Linked DNA regions of Halorhodospira halophila SL1. The main gene of each other region encodes a partner of the protein of the gene in region 2 in a complex. Links are inferred from orthologs where the notes say so. Each region holds a gene or a part of one and is shown on either strand. Other genes may lie near its edges.

Region 1 (12,080 bases), 350 kb from region 2 along the record:
CGCGCTTCGCCTTCAAGGTTCTGTCGCAGACTTTCAACTACGAGACCGCGGAGGTGGCGGCCGATCCGGTCCACCTGCTCTATCTGCTCGAGCAGAACATCAAGCGCGAGCAGTTTCCCGAGGAGACCGAACGCAAGTATCTGGAGATCATCAAGGCGGAGCTGGCACCGCGCTACGCCGAGTTCATCGGCAACGAGATCCAGAAGGCGTACCTGGAGTCCTACGACGACTTCGGTCAGAACCTCTTCGAGCGCTACGTGGGCTACGCCGACGCGTGGATCGAGGACCAGGACTTCAAGGATCCCGACACCGGGCAGCTGATGGACCGGCAGGCGCTGAACCAGGAGCTGACGAAGATCGAAAAGCCGGCGGGTATCGCCAACCCCAAGGACTTCCGCAACGAGGTGGTCAAGTTCGCCCTGCGCGCTAAGGCCCAGCAGGGTGGTCACATGCCCAGCTGGACCTCCTACGAGAAGATCCGCGAAGTCATCGAGAAGCGGATGTTCAGCCAGGTGGAGGATCTGCTCCCGGTGATCAGCTTTACCACGAAGGGCGACTCCGAGACCGAGCGCAAGCACAGTGAGTTTGTCCGCCGCATGGTCGAGCGGGGGTATACCGAGCGCCAGGTGCGACGTCTGGTGGAGTGGTACATGCGCGTCAAGCAGGCCGGCTGATCCGGTAATAGGGGGGGTGCGTCCTTGGTCAATATCATCGACCGGCGCCGCAATCCGAAGGGCAAGAGCCTGGCCAACCGCCAGCGTTTTCTCCGGCGTGCCAAGCGCCAGGTTCTCGATGCAGTCAACGAGGCCTCCGGCCGGCGCAAGGTGACCGACGTGGCCGGCGGGGAGCAGATCACGATCCCCGCCGACGGGCTCCACGAGCCGAGCTTTCGCAAGGCGCCCGATCGCGGGGTGCGTGAGCACGTGGTCCCTGGTAACAAGGAGTACGTGGTCGGCGATACCATCTCGCGCCCCGAGGGGCAGGGGGGTAGCGGGGGGCGCGAGGGTAGCCCCGATGGCGAGGGGGAGGACGAGTTCACCTTCGCCGTCAGTCGCGACGAGTTCCTCGATCTCTTCTTCGAGGGGCTGGAGTTGCCGGATCTGGTCAAGCGCCAGGTGAAGAAGACCGAGCAGTACACCCAGCAGCGGGCAGGGTACTCGGTCAGCGGCTCCCCTTCGAACCTCAACGTCGAGCGGACCATGCGCAATTCCCTGTCGCGGCGCATCGCCCTGCGTCGGCCGAAGGGGGAGGACCTGCAGGCACTGGATGAGGAGATCGACCGCCTGGAGCGTTCCGGAGCTGAGCCCGAGCGGCTGCGTGAGCTCATCGAGCTACGCCGGAACAAGCAGGAGCGGTCCCGGGCCATCCCGTACATCGATCCGGTGGATATCCGTTACAACCGCTTCGACCACGTCCCGCAGCCGATCTCCCAGGCGGTCATGTTCTGCCTGATGGACGTCTCGGGCTCCATGACTGAAGAGATGAAGGATCTGGCCAAACGGTTCTTCATGCTCCTCTACCTCTTCCTCGAACGCCGCTATCGGCATGTGGATATCGTCTTTATCCGCCACACCCATATCGCCCAGGAGGTTGACGAGGACACCTTCTTCTACTCCCGCGAGACCGGTGGGACGCTGGTCTCCCCGGCGCTGGCGATGATGCGCGACATCGTTGACGATCGTTATCCGGTCCAGGACTGGAATATCTACGGAGCGCAGGCCTCGGACGGCGACAACACCCCGGCGGACAATCCGGCCACCACGCGGTTGATGGCCGACGGCATCCTCCCGCTGTGCCAGTACTTTGCCTACATCGAGGTGGGGGGTGGGCAAGCCTTCCACGTGCCGTCCGATTTGTGGCGAGCCTACGATCGCTTGGCTCGGGGGGAGTCGCCCCTGGCCATGCGGCGGGTACAGACCCGTGGCGACATCTTCCCGGTCTTCCGGGATCTCTTTACGCCGGCTGAGCTGAAGGCCTGAGCGCTGAGCCCTGAATCCTCGAGCGACGGAGGGGACCCCGATGGCACCGAACGCGGCGGTTCAGCAGCAACCCCTGTTCACCGGTCTGGACTGGGACTATCGCGATGTGATGCGCGTCTACGATGCCGTCGAGCAGATCGCACAGGACGAGCTGAAACTCGATATCTACCCCAATCAGATCGAGGTCATTAGCTCCGAGCAGATGCTCGATGCCTACGCCTCGATGGGCATGCCGCTGTTCTATCGGCACTGGTCGTTCGGCAAGCACTTCGCCCGGGACGAGATGCTCTACCGCAAGGGGTACACCGGCCTCGCCTACGAGATCGTCATCAACTCCAAGCCGTGTATCTCCTACATCATGGAGGAGAACACGCTCACCATGCAGACGCTGGTGGTGGCCCACGCTGCCTTCGGCCACAACCACTTCTTCAAGAACAACCGGCTCTTCCGGGAGTGGACCGATGCTGAGGGCATCCTCGACTACCTGGATTTCGCCAAGGGGTACATCGCAGAGTGTGAAGAGCGCTACGGGGTGGAGGCGGTCGAGCGGGTACTCGACGCCGCCCACGCTTTGATGAGCCAGGGGGTGCACCGCTACCCCAAGCCGCAGACGCGTAGCCTGCGGGAGGAGCGCGACCGCGAGATCGAGCGGATTCGCTACGAAGAGCAGACCTACAACGATCTCTGGCGCACGGTGCCCACGGATCCGGACGGAGAAAGGCCCGGTGGGGCTGATCCGGTGGAAATGCGGATGCAGCGGCTCGGATTGCCGGAAGAGAACCTCCTGTACTTCTTGGAGAAGCGGGCCCCGCGCCTAGAGCACTGGCAGCGGGAGGTGCTGCGCATCGTGCGTAATGTGGCGCAGTACTTCTATCCGCAGAAACAGACCAAGGTGATGAACGAAGGCTGCGCGACGGCGGTGCACTACTACATCATGAACCGGCTGCACGAAAACGGGCAGCTGACCGACGGGGCTTTCCTGGAGTTCCTGCACAGCCACACCAGCGTCGTATTCCAGCCGGAGTTCGATGATCCGCGTTACTCCGGCATCAACCCCTACGCCCTCGGGTTCGCCATCCTCGAGGATCTACGCCGCATGGCCACCGACCCGACCGCGGAGGATCGGCGCTGGTTCCCCGAGGTGGCTGGCAGCGGGGACTGGCTGAGCGTGTGGCACCACGCGTGGCAGGAGTACCGGGACGAGAGCTTCATCCTGCAGTTCCTCAGCCCCAAGGTGATCCGAGACTTCCGCCTTTTCCGGGTCCACGACGACGCCGACGACCCGGAGCTGTTGGTGGATGCCATCCACGACGACGCCGGGTATCGGGCGGTGCGGCGCTCCTTGGCGCAGCGACACGATGTGGCCCGGCTGGAACCGGATATCCAGGTGGTGGACGTGGATCTGGCCGGTGATCGCACCCTGGTGCTCGAACACCGGGTTACGGACGGGGTCACGCTGGACAAGGGCCAGGCGACGGCGGTGTTGCGCCATCTAGCCAACCTCTGGGGATACGATGTCAAGCTTTACGAGGTCGATCCGGAGACCGAGCGGGTGATCAACGAGTTCCCCCAGGTGTCACCGGCGGACCCGGTCGCCTGAGGTCAGCGGCGCAGGCAATTGGGGCGGCCCTTGCAGGGTGGTATGCTCAGAGCGACGCTATCGACTGTTTAGGAGTGACTCATGCGGCGAACCGTACTGAGGGGCGTGACCGTGGCAGCCCTGGCCCTGGGTTGCGCCGGCACCGCCCAGGCTACTGGCGGGATCCTGGGTATCTCCGGCGGCGCGAACCTCTGGTTCCACGATCCGGATGGTGAGATCCTCGGGAGAGACGTCGAAGGGGGTGACATTGATCTCGACGGCGACCGGGACTGGAACCTGTGGTTCGAGTGGGATCACATCCTGCCGGGCATCCCGAGCGTCCGCCTTGAGCGGACCAACCTCGAGCAGGAGGGGACCGGGAGCACCGTCGTCAACCTGGATCACACCGACCTGACGCTCTTCTGGTCGCCGATCCCGCTGCCCATGGTGGGGATCGACGTGGGCTTTACTGCGCGGAACTTCGACGGCGAGGTGCGGACACCGGGGCTTGCGGCTGACGACCCGGACACCTCACTCTCCGGCACCCGGCCGATGTTCTTCGGCCGGGTGGGGGTCAACATCCCGGGGTCGCGGATCGGCTTCGAGGGCACCCTGCAGACCCTGCCGGTGGGTGACCACTCGGTCACGGACTTCCGCGCCCACATGGTCTACCGGCGCTGGTACACGGGGGCCATGATCGGTTATCGGGAGTTCTCGGTGGACCTGGACGACTTCAGTGATGTGACCCTGGATGTGGACTTCAGCGGTCCGTACGCCGGGGCCTTCCTGCGCTTCTAGGCGCGGTCGCCGTAGGCCGGCATAGAAAAGCCCCCGGGGCGCTGGCCGCCCCGGGGGCTTTTTCCTGCAACGGTCGATGTCAGGCGGCCGAGCGGGTGCGCCCGAGCCGCGCCTCCAGGTCGTCGGCACCGCCGACCAGGCGCCCGTCGATGAGCACCTGCGGGACCATGCCCGAGCCGGTGGCCGCCCGGACCGAGCGGGTGGTGATCCCCTCGCCCAGGCAGATCTCTTCGTAATCGTAGCCGTGCTCCTCGAGCAGGGCCTTGGCCCGGGCGCAATGCGGGCAGCCAGGCTTGCTGAACAGGGTCACGAAGGACGGGTGCGGGGCCTCCGGGTTGATGTGACGCAGCATGGTGTCGGCGTCGGAGACCTCGAAGGGGTCGCCGGGCTTCTCGGGCTCGACGAACATCTGCTCGATAACGCCGTCCCGGACCACCATGGCGTAGCGCCAGGAGCGCTTGCCGAAGCCCAGGTCGTTCTTGTCCACCAGCATGCCCATGCCCTCGGTGAACTCGCCGTTGCCGTCGGGGATGAAGGTGACGTTCTCGGCGTGCTGATCCCGTCGCCACTCCTCCATGACGAAGGCGTCGTTGACCGACAGGCAGACGATGTCGTCTACACCGTTATCCCAGAACACCGGCGCCAGCTCATTGTAGCGGGGCAGGTGGGTCGAGGAGCAGGTCGGGGTGAAGGCCCCCGGCAGGGCGAACACGACCACCGTTTTGCCCTTGAAGAGCTCGTCGGTGGTGACGTCCTGCCACTGCCCGTTGACGCGGGTCCGGAAAGTGACGCGTGGGACGGGTTGGCCTTCCTTCGGGTGCGACATGGTTTATCTCCGTTGGGTTGGAATAAGAAGAAGTCAAAGATATCCACATTTTGTCGGTGTGCTTCCGGGGGGTGCAATAAGAAAAACTGATCAGCTAAAGCAGGGTTCCTGATAAATGCCCGGGTGGTGGACGTCTGCGCACATTCGTCGCGGATCCGGGCGGGTCGGCTCCGCGGGGGTCCGGAACCATTTGCCCCTGGGCGCTGTCTTCCGGGGTAAGGCCGTTGCGACGGTTTGAACGCACCGAACTGGTTTGACGAGGAGTCGTTTATGTACCGCAAGACTGCCGCTTCCGCGATTGTCCTGATGCTCGCCACCTCAGGTGCCTACGCTCAGATGGCCCCCGATGAGGGACAGGGCATGCAGCCGCAGATGTCCGAGGGCCAGCAGCGCATGCAGGAGATCCAGCAGCAGCTGGGCCAGATGCAGCAGGACACCCTCGAGTCCAACCCGGAGCTGGAAGAGCGCGCCGAGGAGCTGGATGACCGGCTGCTGGACCAGATGGAAGACATGGGCTACGACAATGTCCGCCAGGACATCGAGCGCCTGGAAGAGACCATGGAGGCGATGCACTCCGGCGAGATGTCCCAGGAGGAGGTCCAGCAGCGCATGCAGGAGGATCAGCAGATCCACATGGAGCTGCAGCAGGCCCAGCAGGAGGCCATGCAGGATGAGGACTTTGTCCAGCCGTGGCAGGAGGACCGCCAGCAGCTGGAGCAGGACCTAATCGACACCATGTACGACGAGAATCCTCAGGCCGAGGACCTGATGCAGGAGATGGAGGAACTGCAGGCTGAGATGCAGCAGGGCATGGGCGGTCAGCAGCAGATGCCCGAGGGGGAGATGCCCCAGTAAACCCCAAAACCTGGGATAGAGGTGCGCCGTCGGCGTCGGGTGCTAACATAGGCCGGCGCGGTAGCGACCTGGCCGCTTCCGTGGTGGGAATAGCTAAGGGAGTTCACCAATGATTCGCACGACGACGGCGGCGCTCCTCGCGCTGCTCATTGCCGCAGCCCCGCTGCAGGTCTCGCTGGCTCAGGATGGCGAGCAGCAGGCCCCCGGGGCCCAGGACGCGGAGTTGATGGAGGCGCAGCAGCGGCTCCAGGAGCTGCAAAGGCAGCTGGGGCAGATCCAGCAGGAAACCTTCGAGGCCAGTGACGAACTGCAGGAGAAGCAGCGTCGGCTGGAGGAGCGCGCTACCGCCAAGATGGAAGATCTTGGCTACGACCCTGAGCGCCACTATGCGCGCATGCAGGAGATCTACGAGCGCTTCGACGCCGGGGATGTCTCTGAAGAGGAACAGCAGGAGCTGGCCGAGGAGTTCCACGAGGCGCAGATGCAGCTCCAGCAGGAGCAGCAGGAAGCCATGCGCGATGACGACTTCCGCGAGAGCATGGAGCGCGACATGCGCGAGTTCCAAGAGGACCTGCTGGCCGCAATGGAGGAAGACTATCCGGAGACGGCCGAGCTCATGTCCGAACTGGAGGCGCTCCAGCAGCGGGTGCAGGAAGGTATGCAGCAACAGGTCCCTGAGGGCCTGGAGTAGCCGGGGGGTTCAGTCCCCGGACGGAGCGGGCGGGGTGACCGGGTGCGGTCACTCCGCCTTTTTTGTTTGGGCCATGGCGGCGCGATGGCCGCCCGGGAGAGGGCAATGGGCTTGCTGGTCGATGGGCAATGGACGCAAGAGTCGTACAAGCGCGATGAGGCCGGGCGCTTTCAGCGTGACACGAGTCGTTTCCGGGACTGGATCGAGCCGGGCGGGCGCTTCGCGCCTGAGGCGGGGCGTTACCACGTCTACGTCTCACTGGCGTGTCCCTGGGCTCATCGGGTGCTGATCGCCCGCCGGCTGAAGGGCCTGGAGCCGGTGATCTCGGTGTCGGTGGTCCATCCGCTGATGCTGGACAACGGTTGGGAACTGAGCGACGACTTCCCCGGTGCCACCGGTGACCCAATCCACGGGGCCCGTTACCTCCACCAGATCTATACCGCTGCCGAGCCCCGAGCCAATGGTCGAGTCACCGTGCCGGCCCTGTGGGACTGTCGGGAGGGCACGCTGGTCAACAACGAGTCCCGCGACCTCCTGCGGATGTTCAATCACCATTTCAGCCCGCTGGCAGGCACGGACCTGGACCTGGCCCCGGCAGATGATATCGAGGCGGTGGATGCGACCATCGACGCGATCTACGAGCCGATCAACAACGGCGTCTACCGCTGCGGTTTTGCCGGCAGTCAGCAGGCGTACGAAGAGGCCGCCGATACCCTCTACGCCGCCCTGGATCACTGGGAGGCGGTGTTGGGCGGGCAGCGCTATCTATGCGGCGATCGTCTCACCGAGGCGGATATCTGCCTCTATACCACGCTGATCCGCTTCGATGCCGTCTACGCCGTGCACTTCAAGTGCTCGCAACGCCAGATCCGCGAGTATCCGAACCTGATGGGGTATCTGCGCGAGCTCTACCAGATGCCGGCTTTCCGGGAGACCACCGACTTCGTGCATATCCGCCACCACTATTTCCGCAGTCACGCCTTCCTGAACCCTGCGGGGCTGGTCGCTCGGATGCCGCAGTTGGATCTCGATGCACCCCACGGTCGGGACGCCCTGTGATCGGGCAGGGGGAGTCTGGAGAGGGCCCCCGGCGCGGTCGCGTCGGGGGCGGCCGTGGCTCGGGTAGGCAGGGCCTCCCATGCTGCCTACGCGATGAGGGGCAGCGCTTAGACCCGTTCGATCGCCAGGGCCACGCCCTGGCCGCCGCCGATGCACATGGTGACCACGCCCTTGTCCACGCCGTCTCGCTGCATGGCGTGGATTAGCCGGGTGGTGAGCACTGCGCCGGTTGCGCCGATCGGGTGGCCGTGGGCGACAGCGCCCCCCTCGACGTTGACCCGCTCCGGGTCCAGGCCCAAGTCGCGGGTGACGGCGATGGCGATCGCTGCAAACGCCTCGTTGATCTCCCAGCGCCCCACCTCGTCGGCGGACCAGCCGGCGCGCTGGAGGCACTGCCTGACCGCGGGCACGGGGCCGATCCCGAACATCCCCGGCTCGACACCGCCGACGCCGTAGGCGACCAGGCGCGCTGCCGGCGTGAGCCCGTGCTTGCGGGCGGCCTCTTCCTCGGCGACCACCATGGCGGCTGCACCCGTGTTGACCCCGGGGGCGTTGCCGGCGGTGATGGTGCCCTCCTTGCGGAATGCCGGGCGCAGCTTCTGCAGCCCCTCCAGCGTGGTGTCGCCGCGGTTATGCTCATCGGCCTCGAAGCGCGTGGGCCCCTTGCGGCCGGGCACGTCCACCGGAGTGATCTCCGCCTCGAAGTGGCCGGTGGACTGGGCGGCGCTGAACCGTTGCTGGGAACGGAGTGCCCACTCGTCCTGTTCCTGGCGGCTGATCTGATACTGCTCGGCCAGATCCTCGGTATGCCAGCCGGAGTGCTGGTCGGAGAAGGCGTCATTGAGGCCGTCGCTGAGTACGGCGTCGAGGATCTGCTGGTGGCCGAGGCGGTACCCGTAGCGCCCCTGCATGAGCAAGTACGGCGCCCGGTCCATGTTCTCCATGCCGCCGGCAACAGCGGTGTCGGCAAAGCCGAGGGCCACCTCCTGGAAGGCGTTGGCGATGGCCTGGGCGCCAGAGCCGCAGACCCGGTTGACGGTCAGTGCCGGCGTTTCCGCGGGGACGCCGCCGTTGATCGAGGCCTGGCGGGCCGGGTTCATCTTGCAGCCGGCCTGGATCACGTTGCCCATGACCACGGTATCCACGGCTGCCGGATCGAGGCCGGAGCGCTCCAGGGTGCCGCGGATGGCGGTGGCACCGAGGTCGGGGGCCGGTACGGTCTTGAGGGACCCGCCAAACGTCCCGATGGGCGTGCGTGTGGGTGAGCAGATGACGACTCGGCGCTGGGACATGATGCCTCCTTTCTGGGTCGTGTCTTGTCCTAGAGGAATAGGTTGGGGTCTACGGTGTTGCCGTTGAGGATAACGCTCAGGTGCAGATGAGGCCCGGTGACCCGTCCGGTCTCGCCGACGGTGCCGATCGGTTCTCCGCGTTCCACCCACTGCCCGGTGTCGACGTCGATCTCGTCCAGATGGCAGTACATGGTGACCAGTCCGGCGCCGTGATCGATGAACACAGTCTTGCCGTTGAAGTAGTAATCCCCGGTCTCGACCACCCGGCCGGCCTCGGCCGCCTCGATGGGGGTGCCGGTGGGGGCGGCCATATCGAGCCCGTTGTGCGGATTGCGGGGTTCGCCGTTGAGAAAGCGCTGCAAGCCGAAGGTGGCCGAGATCCGGTGCTCGGCCACGGGGGTGTGCAGGCGCAGGTGTGGCTGCGCGTCGACCTCTCGGCTGCGGAAGGCGGCGCGGATCTCGCGCTGTTCCGCCCAGATCCGCTCGAGGGTCTCCTCCGGCGGTGAGACCATGTCTTCGTCGTCGATGGTCAGGTGCTGTTCTTCGTAGTCGATGGGCTGGACCTCAAAGGCGAGGGGCTCGCCGTCGACCTTCAGGGTGTGGGTGCCCGGCTCGGCGTCCAGGTCGATCCCCACCAGGGCCTGCCAGCCTTCCGGGGTCGATCGCACCATGACCGGTTCGTCGTCGTAGCGCACTTCGTCCGGACGGCTGTCGGTATCCAGGGCGACCCGGGCCACGCCGCCGGGGACGGGCCAGTCGGGCAGGGGCGCGGCGTCGAGCGGATCGGTGAGAAGCAGCCCGGCTGCCGTGGCCAAGGCGATGAGCGCTTTCCGGGGGGCGCAGCACGGTGGTTCAGTCGGCATCGGGCAGCGATTCCTCCGCGTTACGCAGTGCCTCAACCCGACAGTCTAGCGCGCCGTGGGCCAGGCGGGCACGGATGCGCTCCCCCACCCGGACGGCGTCGGCCCGGCGCAGGATCGCGCTGTCCTCCTCCCGCTGTACCACGGCGTAGCCGCGTTCCAGTGTGGCCAGCGGGCTCACGGCGTGCAGGGCACGCGAGGCATTGCCCAGTCGTTGTTGCGATGTCTCCAGCCGGCCGCGGACGGTGTGGTGCAGGCGCTGCGCCAGCTCCGCCACACGCTGCCGCTCGTTGGTCGTGCGTCGGCGAGGGTCTTGGACCTGCAGGCGCTGTTCGGCCGTGTGAAGGCGTCTACGGCGGGATTCGACGGCCTGGTGGCCGAGCCGGTGCAAGCGCCCCTCGAGCTCGTCAAGTCGCTGTGCGCGATCACGCAGGCGCCGCCCGGGATGCTGGGCGGCCAGCCGGCGCTGCAGGCCGGATAGCTGGTCACCCGCCCGGCCCAGGCGCCTGCCGGCGGCCACCTCCAGGCGGTGGCCGAGGCGCTCGAGCTGCTCCTGCCAGGCCTGGCCGTCGGGCGACAGGGTCTCGGCCGCCGCAGAGGGCGTGGGCGCCCGCAGATCCGCAGCCAGATCGGCGATGGTGAGGTCCACCTCATGGCCGACGGCGCTGACGACCGGGATCGGGCAGGCGCGGATGGCCCGCGCGACCGCTTCCTCATTGAAGGGCCAGAGGTCCTCCAGCGAACCGCCACCGCGGGTGAGCAGCAAGGCGTCGACCTCGGCCCGATGCCCGGCGAGTTCCAGGGCTCGGACGATCGCCGGGGCGGCGGCTTCGCCCTGGACCGGTACCGGGTAGATCAGCACCGGCAGCGCCGCGAAGCGCCGCTCCAAGACCTGCAGGACATCGCGGATAGCGGCCCCCGTCGGCGAGGTGATCACCCCGAGCCGGCGGGGCATCTTCGGCACCGGGCGCTTGCTCGCAGCATCGAACAGGCCCTCGGCCTGCAGGCGCTGCTTGAGCGCCTCGAAGGCGCGCTGCAGGGCACCTTCTCCGGAGGGTTCCAGGTGTTCGACGATGAGCTGAAACTCGCCGCGGGCCGGGTAGAGGCTGGCCTTGGCGCGGATGCGGACCTGATCGCCGTCGGCGGGGCGGTGGCGCAGGGCCGAGGCCCGGCCGCGGAACAGGGCGCAGCGGACCTGGGCGCCGGGGTCCTTGAGGGTGAAATACATGTGCCCTGACGAGGGGCGGGCGAGGTTCGAGATCTCGCCCTCAACCCAGACGGACGGGAGCACCGTCTCGAGCATGCCCCGCACCTCCTGATTGAGCTGCGAGGGGGTGTAGACGGCGGTATCGTCTCTACTGCGCTCCATACTCGGCGGCGGCTCGCTCCGGTTGGCTGATTACAAGCTACACGCCGCCATCGCCCATGGGAAGTTTGTTGAGTGGGGGGCGCCCTGCACCGTAAAATACCGTGCTCTTTTCCATATTCAGACAGCGTCTCCGCCCGAGGTCCCGATACCATGCGAATCGCCCAGGAAGCCCTGACCTTCGATGATGTTCTCCTCCTTCCCGCTGAATCGCACGTGCTCCCTCGGGATGTGGATCTGTCCACGCCCCTGACGCGGCGGATCCAGGTTAACGTCCCGCTGGTGTCGGCGGCCATGGATACCGTGACGGAGGCGCGGTTGGCCATCGCCCTGGCCGAGCAGGGCGGGATGGGGATCATCCACAAGAACATGACCGTCGAGCAACAGGCTGCCGAGGTGCGTCGGGTCAAGAAGTTCGAGAGCGGGATCATCAAGGAGCCGATCACCGTCTCGCCCTTCATGACCATCGGCGAGGTGCTCAAGCTCACGCGCCAGCACGGTATCTCTGGTGTCCCGGTGGTGGACGGCCAGGAACTGGTCGGCATCGTCACCGGCCGCGACCTGCGCTTCGAGAATCGGGTCAGCGAGCCGGTCTCCGTGGCCATGACGCCCAAGGAGCGGCTGGTCACGGTGCGTGAGGGGGCCGAGCGCGATGAGGTGCTGAGCAAGCTCCATCAGCACCGGATCGAGAAGATCCTGGTGGTTGATGACGCCTTCCATCTGCGCGGCATGATCACCGTCAAAGACATCCAGAAGAGCCAGGACTTCCCCAACG
Region 2 (11,892 bases):
TCATCAAGCTGCGGAACCTACTCCCTAGCGCTTGGATTGGGTTGGGCGACCAGGGTTTCAAGACCGGGTCGATCCGCTCAATTCTCCACGTGGAGCCCACGGATCTGGCGCAGCCCGCGCGGCAACTGAACACCGCGCCGGCCCCGGGCGGCGCGGAACGCCTCCAGATCGCTGTGGCTCAGCCGCTTGCCGGTCTTGCCGGCCTCCACACGCAGCGCTGCGCCGGCGGGCAGCACGGCCACGGCGACCACCACCTCCTCGCGATCGCGCAGGCGCTGGGCAGGGATGCCAATGAGCTTGTTGCCCTTGCCTCGCGCCATCTCCGGCAGCTCCTCAAGGGGGAAGACCAGCAGTCGGCCATCGGAACTGGCCACCACCACCTCGGCACCATCGGCCTCCGCGGGCACCGTTACGGGCGGGAGCACAGCCGCCCCATCCGGCAGGGTCAGCACCGCCTTCCCGGAGCGATTGCGCGAGAAGAGCTCGCGCAGGGGGACACGGAAGCCGTAGCCGGCATCGGAGGCGAGCAACCAGCGCGACTCCGAATCGCCGGCGAGGACCGACTGGAAGCGGGCCTTCTCCGGGGGCGTGAGCCGCTTGGTCAGCGGCTCCCCCTGGCTGCGCGCCGACGGCAGGGTATGCGCCGGGACCGCGTAGGCCCGACCGGTGGAGTCGAGGAAGATGGCCGGCTGGTTCGACCGGCCCAGGGCGTGATCCAGGTAGCCGTCGCCGGCCTTGTAGGAGAGCCCGGTCGCATCGACCTCGTGGCCCTTGGCGGCGCGGACCCAGCCCTTCTCCGAGAGCACCACGGTGACCGGCTCGCTGGGCATCAGCTCGGTCTCGTCCATGGCCCGCGCCGGACCGCGCTGGACCAGCGGCGAGCGGCGCTCGTCCCCGTGGGCCTCGGCATCACCGAGGAGCTCGCTCTTGACCTGCTCGCGCAGCCGGGCGGCGTCGCCAAGGGTGGCGCGCAGCTCGTCGCGCTCACGCTCCAGATCGCCCTGCTCGCCGCGGATCTTCATCTCCTCCAGACGGGCCAAGTGGCGCAGGCGCAGCTCGAGGATCGCCTCGGCCTGGGCATCACTGAGCCCGAAGCGCTCCATGAGCACCGGCTTGGGCTCGTCCTCCTCGCGGATGATGGCGATGACCTCATCGATGTTCAGATACGCGGTGAGCAGGCCCTCGAGGATATGGAGCCGATCCTCCACCTTCTCCAAGCGCCAAGTCAGGCGACGGCGGACCGTCTCGGTGCGGAAGCTCAGCCACTCGGCCAGAAGGTCGCGCAGGGAGAAGACCCGCGGCCGACCGTCGAGGCCGATGACGTTCAGGTGGACGCGGTAGCCGCGCTCGAGATCCGTGGTGGCGAACAGGTGATCCATGACCCGCTCCGGATCCTGGCGCCGGGAGCGGAGCTGGACGACGATGCGCACCGGCGCGTCGTGGTCCGACTCATCGCGCAGATCCTCGACCATGGGCAGCTTGCGCGACTGGATCTGGGCGGCGATCTGCTCCATGACCTTGGCGCCGGCCACCTGGTAAGGGAGTGCGTGGATGACGATCTGCGCCTGCTCCCGCTCATACTCCCAGCGGGCCCGCGCGCGGACGGTACCGTGGCCCCGCTCGTAGATGGTGCGCAGCTCCTCGCGCGGCGTGATCACGTCCGAGGCGGTGGGGAAGTCCGGCGCCGGCACGTGCTCACAGAGCTCCGCCGTGGTGGCCTCGGGCCGATCGAGGAGGTGGACGCAGGCATCGACCACCTCGCGCAGGTTGTGGGGCGGGATATCCGTGGCCATGCCCACGGCGATCCCCGAACCGCCGTTGAGCAACACGTTCGGCAGCCGCGCCGGCAGGCGTTCCGGCTCCTGCAGGGCGCCGTCGAAGTTGGGAATCCACTCCACTGTCCCCTGCCCCAACTCGTTGAGCAGCACGCGGGCGTAGGGGGTCAGGCGCGCCTCGGTGTAGCGCATGGCGGCGAAGGATTTCGGATCGTCCGGAGAGCCCCAGTTGCCCTGGCCGTCGATCAACGGATAGCGATAGGTGAACGGCTGGGCCATGTGGACCATGGCCTCGTAGCAGGCCGCGTCGCCGTGCGGGTGGTACTTGCCGAGCACGTCGCCGACGGTACGGGCCGATTTCTTGTACTTCGCCGCCGCCGACAACCCGAGTTCGGACATGGCGTAGACGATCCGCCGCTGCACCGGCTTGAGCCCGTCGGAGACGTGGGGCAGCGCACGGTCGAGGATGACGTACATCGAGTAGTCGAGGTAGGCCCGCTCGGTGAACTCGCGGAGCGGTTGCGTCTCGAAGTCGGAGGCAGCGTTTTCGGACATAGTCGTTTGCTGTTCGGCGCTTAGTAGTCAGGGGGTCAAAGGACGATTTCCGCCAGGTTGCCCTTGCTCTCCAGCCACTCGCGGCGCTGGGCTGCGGCGCCACGGCCGAGCAGCATGCCGAGCAGGCGTTCGGTCTCGTCGGGGTCATCGACGGTGAGCTGAACCAGGCGGCGGGTATCCGGGGCCATGGTGGTCTCGCGCAGCTGGACCGGGTTCATCTCACCAAGGCCCTTGAAGCGCGTCTCCTGCACCTTGCCCTTGATGCGCTCGGCCTCGATCCGGTCGAGGATACCCTGGCGCTCGTCGCGGTCGAGGGCGTAGAAGGTCTGCTTGCCAACATCGATGCGATACAGCGGCGGCATCGCCACGTAGACGTGGCCGCCGGCCACCAGGGCCGGGAAGTGGCGCTGGAACAGGGCGCAGAGCAGCGTGGCAATGTGCGCGCCGTCGGGGTCAGCGTCGGCCAGGACGCAGACCTTGTGGTAGCGCAGCCCGGAGAGGTCCTCGCTGCCCGGGTCGACCCCCAGGGCCACGGCGATATCGTGGACCTCCTGGGAGGCCATGACCTCGTCGGGAGCCACCTCCCAGGTATTGAGGATCTTACCGCGCAGCGGCATGACCGCCTGGAATTCCCGTTCGCGGGCCTGCTTGGCCGAGCCGCCGGCGGAATCCCCCTCGACCAGGAAGAGCTCGCTGCGCGCCGGATCCTGCCCGGTGCAGTCGGCCAGCTTGCCGGGCAGCGCCGGCCCACTGCCCACCCGCTTGCGCGTCACCTTCTTGGCGGCCCGCTGGCGGCGCTGAGCGGCGCGCACCACCAGATCGACAATCTGCTCGGCGCTCTGGGTGTGCTCGTTGAGCCACAGGCTGAAGGCGTCCTTCACGGCCCCGGAGACGAAGGCGGCACAGTTGCGCGAGGAGAGCCGCTCCTTGGTCTGCCCGGCGAACTGCGGCTCATGCATCTTCACCGACAGCACGTAGCTGATGTGCTCCCAGACGTCCTCCGGGGCGATGCGCACCCCGCGCGGCAGCAGGTTACGCAGCTCGCAGAACTCGCGCATGGCCTCGGTCAGGCCGGTGCGCAGGCCGTTGACGTGGGTCCCGCCCTGAGGAGTGGGGATGAGGTTGACGTAGCTCTCCGCCGGCCCGCTGCCCTCCGGCAACCACACCAGGGCGCACTCCATCTCCTCGTGCTCGGAGCCGAGCCGGGCAGTGAACGGCGGATCCGGCAGATGCTCGTAGTCGGCCACGGCACCGGCCAGGTAATCGCGCAGCCCATCCTCGTAGTACCAGGTCAGCACCTCGGGCTCCTGCCCCTCGCCCCCGGTGGCGTCGCGCAGGATGACCGTCAGCCCCGGGCAGAGCACCGCTTTGGCGCGCAGCAGGTGCTCGAGCCGGGCGCGAGAGAAGCGCGGGCTGTCGAAGTAGCTGGTATCCGGCCAGAAGCGCAGCGTGGTGCCGGTCTCCCGCGTCTTGCCCACCCGCTCCAGCGGCTCGATCCGCTCCCCCGCCGAGAAGGCGATGGTGTGCTCGGCGCCGTCGCGGCGGATATGCACCTGCAGCCGCGTCGATAGCGCGTTCACCACGGAGACACCGACCCCGTGCAGGCCGCCGGAATAGCGGTAGCTCTTGCTCGAGAACTTGCCGCCGGCGTGGAGCCGGCCGAGGATCACCTCGACCGCGGGCACCCCCTCGGTGGGATGCATATCCACCGGCATGCCGCGGCCGTCGTCGCTGACCTCCAGGGAGCCATCAGCGTGCACGGTCACCTCGATGCGCCGGGCGTGTCCGGCGACCGCCTCGTCGACACTGTTGTCGATCACCTCCTGGGCGAGGTGGTCGGGGCGGTTGGTTTCGGTGTACATACCGGGACGCCGGCGTACCGGCTCCAGTCCGGTCAGGACTTCGATGTCGGAGGCGTCGTAGGTCTGCTGGGTCTTGGTTGTCATCGGATCACGGTGGTCACGGATCGGGCCATTGAGGGTTCGCGCTCGGGGCGAGCAGTTTCCGGCTACCGGAGGCAAGTTACAAGGGAGCCGTTCGCCGGGATTCCCTGCACCGTCGTCGGCGACGGAGGCGTGGCTCGCACCCTGCCGCTTCGCGGCTTATTTGACCACCCCTTGCGGCTCCGTTACTTTTCTCCGTCATGAGCGAGACCGATTCTCAGGAAACCGCCCCCCAGGGCGACCTCCCCGACTTCGAGCGCTCGGTGGCCGAACTTGAGGCCCTGATCGAACGCATGGAGCGTGGCGAACAGACCCTTGAGGAGGCCCTGCGCGACTTTGAACGGGGCATCCACCTGACCCGCCACTGCCAGAAGGCGCTGAGCGCCGCCGAGCAGAAAGTGGCTATCCTACTCGAGAACAGCGAGGACGGTGATGTCGGCCCGTTTCGACCCGACGATTCTTGAGGCCCTGGAGGCGGCCCTGCCGCCGCTGCGCGAACGCGCCGAACGGGCCCTGGAGGCGGCCCTGCCCGCCGCCGATGCCCATCCGACGGGCATCCATGAGGCGATGCGCTACGCGGTGCTCGGCGGCGGCAAGCGCATGCGCCCGATCCTGGTGTACGCCACCGGGCAGGCCCTCGATCACACCGGCAGAGCGCTGGACGCCCCGGCCTGCGCCGTGGAGATGATCCACGCCTACTCGCTCGTCCACGACGATCTACCCGCCATGGACGACGACGATCTGCGGCGCGGGCAACCGACCTGCCACCGCGCCTACGATGAGCCGACGGCCATCCTGGTCGGCGATGCCCTGCAGGCCCGGGCCTTCGAACTCCTGGCCGACGGCGAGCGGGAGGGCGCTCCGGCTCCCGCCGCCCGGGCCGGCATGGTCCACGCCCTGGCGCGGGCGGCGGGCTCGGGCGGCATGGTCGGTGGCCAGGCCATCGACCTCGCCGCGGTGGGGCGTCAGCTCGACGCCGCCGAGCTCGAGGACATGCACATCCACAAGACCGGGGCCCTGATCCGGGCCAGCGTCCAGCTCGGCGCCCTGGCCAGCGGTCCGACCTGCGCCGCCACCCTCAACGCCCTCGATCGCTACGCCAAGTGCGTCGGGCTCGCCTTCCAGATCCACGACGACGTACTCGACGTGGAGGGCGATGCCGACGCCCTGGGCAAGGAGCAGGGCGCTGACGCGGCCCGGGACAAACCCACCTATCCGTCGATCCTCGGTCTGCGCCAGTCCCGCGAGCTGGCCGAGCGGCTGGCCGGCGACGCCATTGATGCCCTGGCCGACCTGGGTCCCGGCGCGGATGTGCTGCGCGGACTGGCCGCCTACTGCATCCAGCGCCAGGCCTGACCGCCCGCCCTTCCGGTTAAAACCCCACCGAGGCCGTCGGGATTACCCCTTTACAAAAACTTAAACTCGTTCCAAATTCAAACCTATCGCTGGAAGCCCAGATCGAGGCCGCAGAATCATGCTCAACCCCACTTGTCACCCGCCCCATACGACGGGGTCAGACACCAGGAACAAGACCATGGAAGACGTCCAGGGACGGGCCGACACCCGGCAGATCGAGATCAATAAGGTCGGCATCAAGGATATCCGCCACCCGGTGCGGGTACGCGACCGCACCGGGCGCGACCAGCACACCGTGGCCACCTTCAGCATGTATGTGAACCTGCCGCAGCACTTCAAGGGCACGCACATGTCGCGGTTCGTCTCGATCCTCGAGGGCCACGACCGCGAGGTCACCGTGGAGTCCTTCCACGAGATGCTCGCCGAGATGACCGACCGCCTCGAGGCCCACTCCGGGCATATCGAGATGGCGTTCCCTTACTTCGTCAACAAGCAGGCGCCGGTCACCGGGGTCGAGAGCCTGATGGACTACGAGGTGACGTTCATCGGCGAGATCCACGGCGGTCGCCACGAGACCTGGGTGCGCGTCGCCGTGCCGATCACCACCCTGTGCCCCTGCTCCAAGGAGATCGCTGAGCGCGGCGCCCACAACCAACGCTCCCTGGTCGTGGTGACGGCGCTGATGGACGGCTTCGTCTGGCTGGAAGAACTCATCGACCTGGTCGAGCGGGAAGGCTCCTGCGAGCTCTACGGGTTGCTCAAACGCCCGGACGAGAAGCACGTGACCGAACGCGCCTACGACAACCCCAAGTTCGTCGAGGATGTGGTACGGGACATCGCCGGCCGGCTCAACGATGATGGGCGCATCGCCGCCTACTCGGTGACCTCCGAGAACTACGAGTCCATCCACAACCACTCCGCATTCGCGCTGATCGAGCAGGACAAGCGGGGGCGCTGACCCCCGCGACGCCTCGGCACTTGGCGGCCCCGGTTGACCCTGCCGCAGGGGCAGGATTAGAGACTCTTACCCCGCTCGACCAACTGATCAGAATCAATCACAACCCGTGCAACGTGCTCCTTGCGCCGGTAGGATGGCCTTTGTAGGATCACTGACCGTTCGGTCGGTTGGCCAAGCGACCGCACCCCTGGAGCCTGAGCAGGATGGCCGCGCCCATGCCCGAGAACACCGGACGCACCGAAGCCGCCGAGCGGATCCTTGCCGCCGCCAAGCACCTGTTCGCCCGCGACGGCTACAGCTCCGTCTCGATCCGCGACATCGCCGAGGCCGCCGGCGTCAGCAAGGCCAACGTCTTCCACCACTTCGCCTCCAAGGAGGAACTCTACGTGGAGACGCTGCGCCGCTGCTGCGAAGCGGCGCGGGCGTTGATCCAGGCCTTCGCCGAAGATCAGGCGCGGGAACCGGCCGAACAGCTGCGCGCCTTCGTCCGCGCCGACCTCCGGCGCGCCCTGGACGACCCCGACGCCACCCGCTTGGTGTTGGCCGAGGCCTTCGACGCCTCGCCGAGCCAGGCCCGGACCCTGGTCAACCAGGTCTTCGGCGCCGATTTCCGGCGTATGACGGAGATCTTCTCGCGGGGCCAGGAAGACGGCTCGTGGCGGCAGGACACCAGCCCCGCGCTGATGGCCTCACTGATGCTGGCCGCCAACACCTTCTACACCGCTCACCGAGAGGTCCTGCGCCAGCTCCCCGGCGTGGACTTCGCCGACGACCCTGATCAGTACGCGGATCACGTCGTCGACATCCTGCTCGACGGGATCCAAAAGGAGGCGTAAGTGACTCACTGGCACAAGCTCGATTCGTCCCCCGTGTCGCCGGCCCGGCCCCGCCGGGTCGGTGTGATGGTCTCCGTAGCAGCCCTCGCCCTGCTCGCCGCTGCCTGCGGCGAAGACGCCGACAACGGCGAGGCCACCGCCGAGGAGGACGCCATCCCCGTCACCTGGATCGAGGCCGCCGAGGAAGAGGTCCGCGAGGTCCGCAACACCGTCGGCAGCATCGAAGCCAAGTCGCGGCCGCTACTCGCCGCCGAGGTGGGCGGCGTCATCGACACCATCCACGTCGACGAGGGGGCGCAGGTCGACCGCGGCGAACTCCTCGCCGAGATCGACCGCGAGGATTACATCGATGACCGCGACGCGGCCGCCGGCGACGTGGCCCGCCTGACCGCCATGGTCGGCGTGCAGGAGCGCAACGTGGCCCGCAACCGGGAGCTCTACGAGGACGACCACATCTCCGAGGACGAGCTCGACAACGCCGAGGCCGAGCTTGAAGCCCGCGAGGAAGAGCTCGCCTCCGCCCTCGCCCAGCTGCGGCGGGCCGAGCGGGATCTGGAACGCACCCGGATCCGCGCCGTGGTCAGCGGCGCCGTGGACGAGCGCCACATCAGCGCGGGCGACTACGTCAACGCCGGCGACGCCGTCTTCCAACTGATCAACCTGGACCGGCTCAAGGTCCGCCTGCCGGTCTCCGAAAGCCTGGCCCCCCGGGTCGACAGCGGCACGGAGCTGATCCTCAGCAGCCGCTCTGGCCTCCGCCCGGACCTGAAGACCACGGTCTCGGACCTGCGCCCCGGTATCCGTGATGCCACCCGCTCGCTGCAGCTTATCGCCGAGGTCGACAACCCCGGGGGGTGGCGCCCCGGCGCCAGCGCCGAGGCGGAGGTGGTGCTCGATGTCCGCGACGGCATCGTCGTACCCAACCAGAGCGTCGTGCGCCGCCCCGCCGGCGAGGTGGCCTACGTACTGAGCGAAGACGAGGGCCGGGTCGAGGAGCGCACCGTTGAGGTGGGGACCCGCTTTGGGGACCGCGCCGAGATCCGCGACGGCCTGGAACCCGGTGAGCGGCTCGTCCTCGACGGTGCGGGCTTCCTCACCGACGGCGCCGCCGTGGACGCCGCTCCCCACGAAGGCGACGACACGGATACGGAGTAAGGCACCATGACGCTCTCCGAGCTCTCCATACGCCGCCACGTCCTGGCGGTGATGATCAGCGCGCTGATCGTGCTCGTCGGCGCGATCGCCTATCAGGATATCGGCACCGACCGGATCCCCAACATCGACTTCCCCATGGTCAGCGTCACCGTTCATCAGGACGGCGCCGACCCGGAGCTGATGGACTCGGCGGTGACCGACGAGGTCGAGCGAGCAGTGAACACGGTCCCCGGGATCGACGACATCCAGTCGGTCTCCCTGCCCGGGACCTCGGTGGTTACCGTGCAGTTCGACCTGGACGTCGACGTCGATGTGGCCTTCAACGAGGTCAACGCCAAGGTCTCCGAGATCGTCCAGGACCTGCCGGAGGACGCCGAGGCGCCGGTGGTCGATAAGGTGGAGATGGACGCCCAGCCGATCATGTGGCTATCGCTCCAGGGCGACCGCACGGCGCAGGATCTCGACCGCTACGCCCGCAACGAGGTGCGCCCGCAGATTGAGGGGATCACCGGCGTCGGCGAAGTGCGGATCGGCGGCTCCCGGGAGCGGACCATGCGCCTGGAGGTCGACCCCGACCGCATGGCCGCCCACAACGTCGACGCCCAATCGATCATGCAGGCCCTCGAAGAGGAGCACGCCCAGATGCCGGGCGGCTTCCTGGTCGGCGGTGACACCGAGGAGATGCTCAAGCTCGACGTGGAGTACCACGACGCCGATGGCCTCGAAGCGATGATCATCGCCGAGGACGGCGACGATCGGGTCCGTTTCCGCGATATCGGCACCGTCGAGGACGGCCTGGCCGATATGCGCCAGCTCGCCCGCTTCAATGGCGAGCCGACTATCGGCCTCGGCGTGGTGAAGGTCTCCGGGGCGAATACCGTCGCCATCATCGACGAGGTCAAGGAACGCCTGGACGACCAGATCCGGCCGCAGTTGCCGCCGGGGCTCGACTTGCACATCTCCACCGACGAGTCGCAGTTCATCCTCGAGCAGATCGACTCGCTCTATCTGACCATCGCCCTGGGCATCCTTTTCGCCGCCCTGGTGATGTGGCTGTTCCTGCGCAACCTGCGCTCGACGGCCATCGTCTCGCTGGCCATCCCCATCTCGCTGATGGCCGCGATTGCGGTGATCTACTTCTTCGGCTACACGCTGAACTCGATCACCATGCTGGCCATGCTCCTGCTCATCGGCGTGGTGGTCGACGACGCCATCGTCGTGCTGGAGAACATCTACCGACACCGCCAGCAGTACCGACAAGGGCCCATGGCGTCGGCGATCTCCGGCTCCAACGAGGTCTTCTTCGCGGTCATCGCCTCCACCCTCACCCTGGTCTCGATCTTCGGTTCGGTGATCTTCATGGAGGCGATCATCGGCCGGTTCTTCGAGTCGTTCGCGGTGGTGGTCGCCTTCGGCGTGCTGGCCTCGAGCATCGTCGCCCTGACCCTGATCCCGATGCTCGCCTCGCGCTTCCTCCACGTCCCGGAGCAGGAGGGGGCCTTCTACCGGGCTCTCGAGCAAGGCTTCCAGGCCATCGAGCGGACCTACCGCTGGTCCCTGGGCTACGTCCTGCGCTTCCGCTGGACCACCCTGGGCCTGGCCCTGCTCTTTGCCGTGGCGGTGGCCGTGCTCATCGCACCGCGTCTCGGCGGCGAGTTCGCCCCGGACGAGGACACCGGCGAGTTCATGGTCAACTTCCAGACCCCGCTGGGCTCCGGGATCGAGTACACCGATCGGCAGATGCGCGAGATCGAGGCCATCCTCGAGGAACAGCCCGAGGTGGACCGCTACTTCTCGGCCATCGGCATCGGTGACCGCGGCCAGGTCAACCGCGGCATCGCCTTCGTCCGGATGGTCGAGCGCGATGAGCGGGACGCCTCGCAGCAGGAGGTGGTGCAGCGGATCCGGCCCGAACTGGCCGAACTGCCCGGGGTGCGCGCCTTCGCCTCGGACGTGCCCTTCGTCCCCGGCCAGCGCGGCGAACCCCTGCAGTTCGTGGTCACCGGCCCCAACGTCGAGGAACTGGGCGACCACGCCCGGGAGATCCAGGAGCGCCTGGAGGCCGTCGACGGCATGGGCAGCATCGACTTGGAGCTCGACCTGGAGCTGCCCCAGGTCGAGGTCGAGGTGGACCGGGAACAGGCCCGGAGCCTCGGCCTCAACGCCCGGGACATCGCCCAGACCATCAACGTCCTCGCCGGTGGCTTCAACGTCGCCCGCTTCGACGACGGCCCCGGCGGTCAGGACGGGCGGCGCTACGACATCCGCCTCAAGGCCCAGGAGGACATGATCGGCGATATCGATGACCTACAGCGGATCCAGCTCCTCTCCGAGCACGGCGAGATGGTCCCGCTAGAGGCGGTGACCACCATGGAGGAGACCCTAGGACCGGCGGCGATCACCCGCCACAACCTCTCCTACTCGGCGGAGTTCTACGCCGACCCGGATCTGCCCCTGGCCGAGGCCGTCGACGAGCTCAATGCGGTGGCCGACGACGTCCTGCCGCTGAACTTCGACGTGGAGCTGGTCGGCCAGGCCGAGGAGATGGAGCGGGCCGTGACGGCGATGCTCTTCGTGCTCTTTCTGGCGGCGACGCTGGTCTATATCGTGCTGGCCAGCCAGTTCAACTCCTTCGTCCAGCCGCTGCTGATCATGGCAGCGCAGCCCCTGGCGCTCATCGGCGGGCTGCTCGGCCTGTGGGTGGGCGGCTTCACGCTCAACATCTACTCGATGATCGGCATGGTGCTGCTCATGGGGCTGGTCACCAAGAACGGGATCCTGCTGGTGGACCTGACCAACCAGTACCGGGAGAAACGGGATCTCTCCATCAACGAGGCCCTGGCCGAGGCGTGCCCGATCCGTCTGCGCCCGGTGCTGATGACCTCGCTGACCCTGATCCTTGCCCTGATCCCGGCGGCCGCAGGGCTGGGCGCCGGATCGGAGACCAACGCCCCGATGGCAGCGGCGATCATCGGCGGTATGATCACCGCCATGCTGCTCACCCTGGCCGTGATCCCGGCGGCCTACTCCCTGCTCGAGGGCTACCTCTCGCGGCGGGGCTGGGGCCGGCTGAGCAAGATCGCCGAGGACTACTTCGGATGAAGGCGCCCGGGGGCCCTGGTGGCCCCCGCGCCCCGCGATAAGGACCAACGCCCATGAAGCGAGGCAACGAGAGACTGCAGTTCAGGCTCGCCCCCCGGGTCACCGGCTGGACCCTGGCCGCCCTGCTGGCGCTGCCCGGGGCCACCGGTGCCGGGGACGAGGACAACGACGATCGCGACGACGCCGAGGCGGTGGTCGACGCCCCGGTGCCA

Evidence for each region.
Region 1: the proteins of HHAL_RS10025 (region 2) and xseA are in contact, whole or in part, in a cryo-EM structure (PDB 8TXR), measured with the Escherichia coli proteins. The link is inferred for Halorhodospira halophila SL1 from one-to-one orthologs.

Annotation. Positions count from the first base shown.
Region 1 is NC_008789.1:1,836,721-1,848,800, reverse strand. Bases 9,121-12,080 are described here. They hold xseA (exodeoxyribonuclease VII large subunit), read right to left. Parts: upstream 11,309-12,080; coding sequence 9,932-11,308; downstream 9,121-9,931. Other genes in these bases: guaB (IMP dehydrogenase), read left to right, coding at 11,459-12,080; HHAL_RS08480 (peptidoglycan DD-metalloendopeptidase family protein), read right to left, coding at 9,121-9,942. Also shown: HHAL_RS08525 (PrkA family serine protein kinase), read left to right, coding at 1-674; HHAL_RS08520 (YeaH/YhbH family protein), read left to right, coding at 699-1,979; HHAL_RS08515 (SpoVR family protein), read left to right, coding at 2,020-3,579; HHAL_RS08510 (TIGR04219 family outer membrane beta-barrel protein), read left to right, coding at 3,661-4,356; HHAL_RS08505 (glutathione peroxidase), read right to left, coding at 4,436-5,182; HHAL_RS08500 (hypothetical protein), read left to right, coding at 5,453-6,037; HHAL_RS08495 (hypothetical protein), read left to right, coding at 6,147-6,728; HHAL_RS08490 (glutathione S-transferase family protein), read left to right, coding at 6,834-7,787; HHAL_RS08485 (thiolase family protein), read right to left, coding at 7,895-9,079; more of HHAL_RS08480, read right to left, coding at 9,109-9,120. UniProt on the Escherichia coli protein: Bidirectionally degrades single-stranded DNA into large acid-insoluble oligonucleotides, which are then degraded further into small acid-soluble oligonucleotides.
Region 2 is NC_008789.1:2,183,562-2,195,453, forward strand. What follows is about bases 3,334-6,105. They hold HHAL_RS10025 (exodeoxyribonuclease VII small subunit), read left to right. Parts: upstream 3,334-4,473; coding sequence 4,474-4,737; downstream 4,738-6,105. Other genes in these bases: parE (DNA topoisomerase IV subunit B), read right to left, coding at 3,334-4,276; HHAL_RS10030 (polyprenyl synthetase family protein), read left to right, coding at 4,706-5,629; folE2 (GTP cyclohydrolase FolE2), read left to right, coding at 5,808-6,105. Outside these bases: parC (DNA topoisomerase IV subunit A), read right to left, coding at 78-2,330; more of parE, read right to left, coding at 2,366-3,333; more of folE2, read left to right, coding at 6,106-6,587; HHAL_RS10040 (TetR/AcrR family transcriptional regulator), read left to right, coding at 6,803-7,423; HHAL_RS10045 (efflux RND transporter periplasmic adaptor subunit), read left to right, coding at 7,424-8,578; HHAL_RS10050 (efflux RND transporter permease subunit), read left to right, coding at 8,585-11,680; HHAL_RS10055 (TolC family outer membrane protein), read left to right, coding at 11,734-11,892. UniProt on the Escherichia coli protein: Bidirectionally degrades single-stranded DNA into large acid-insoluble oligonucleotides, which are then degraded further into small acid-soluble oligonucleotides.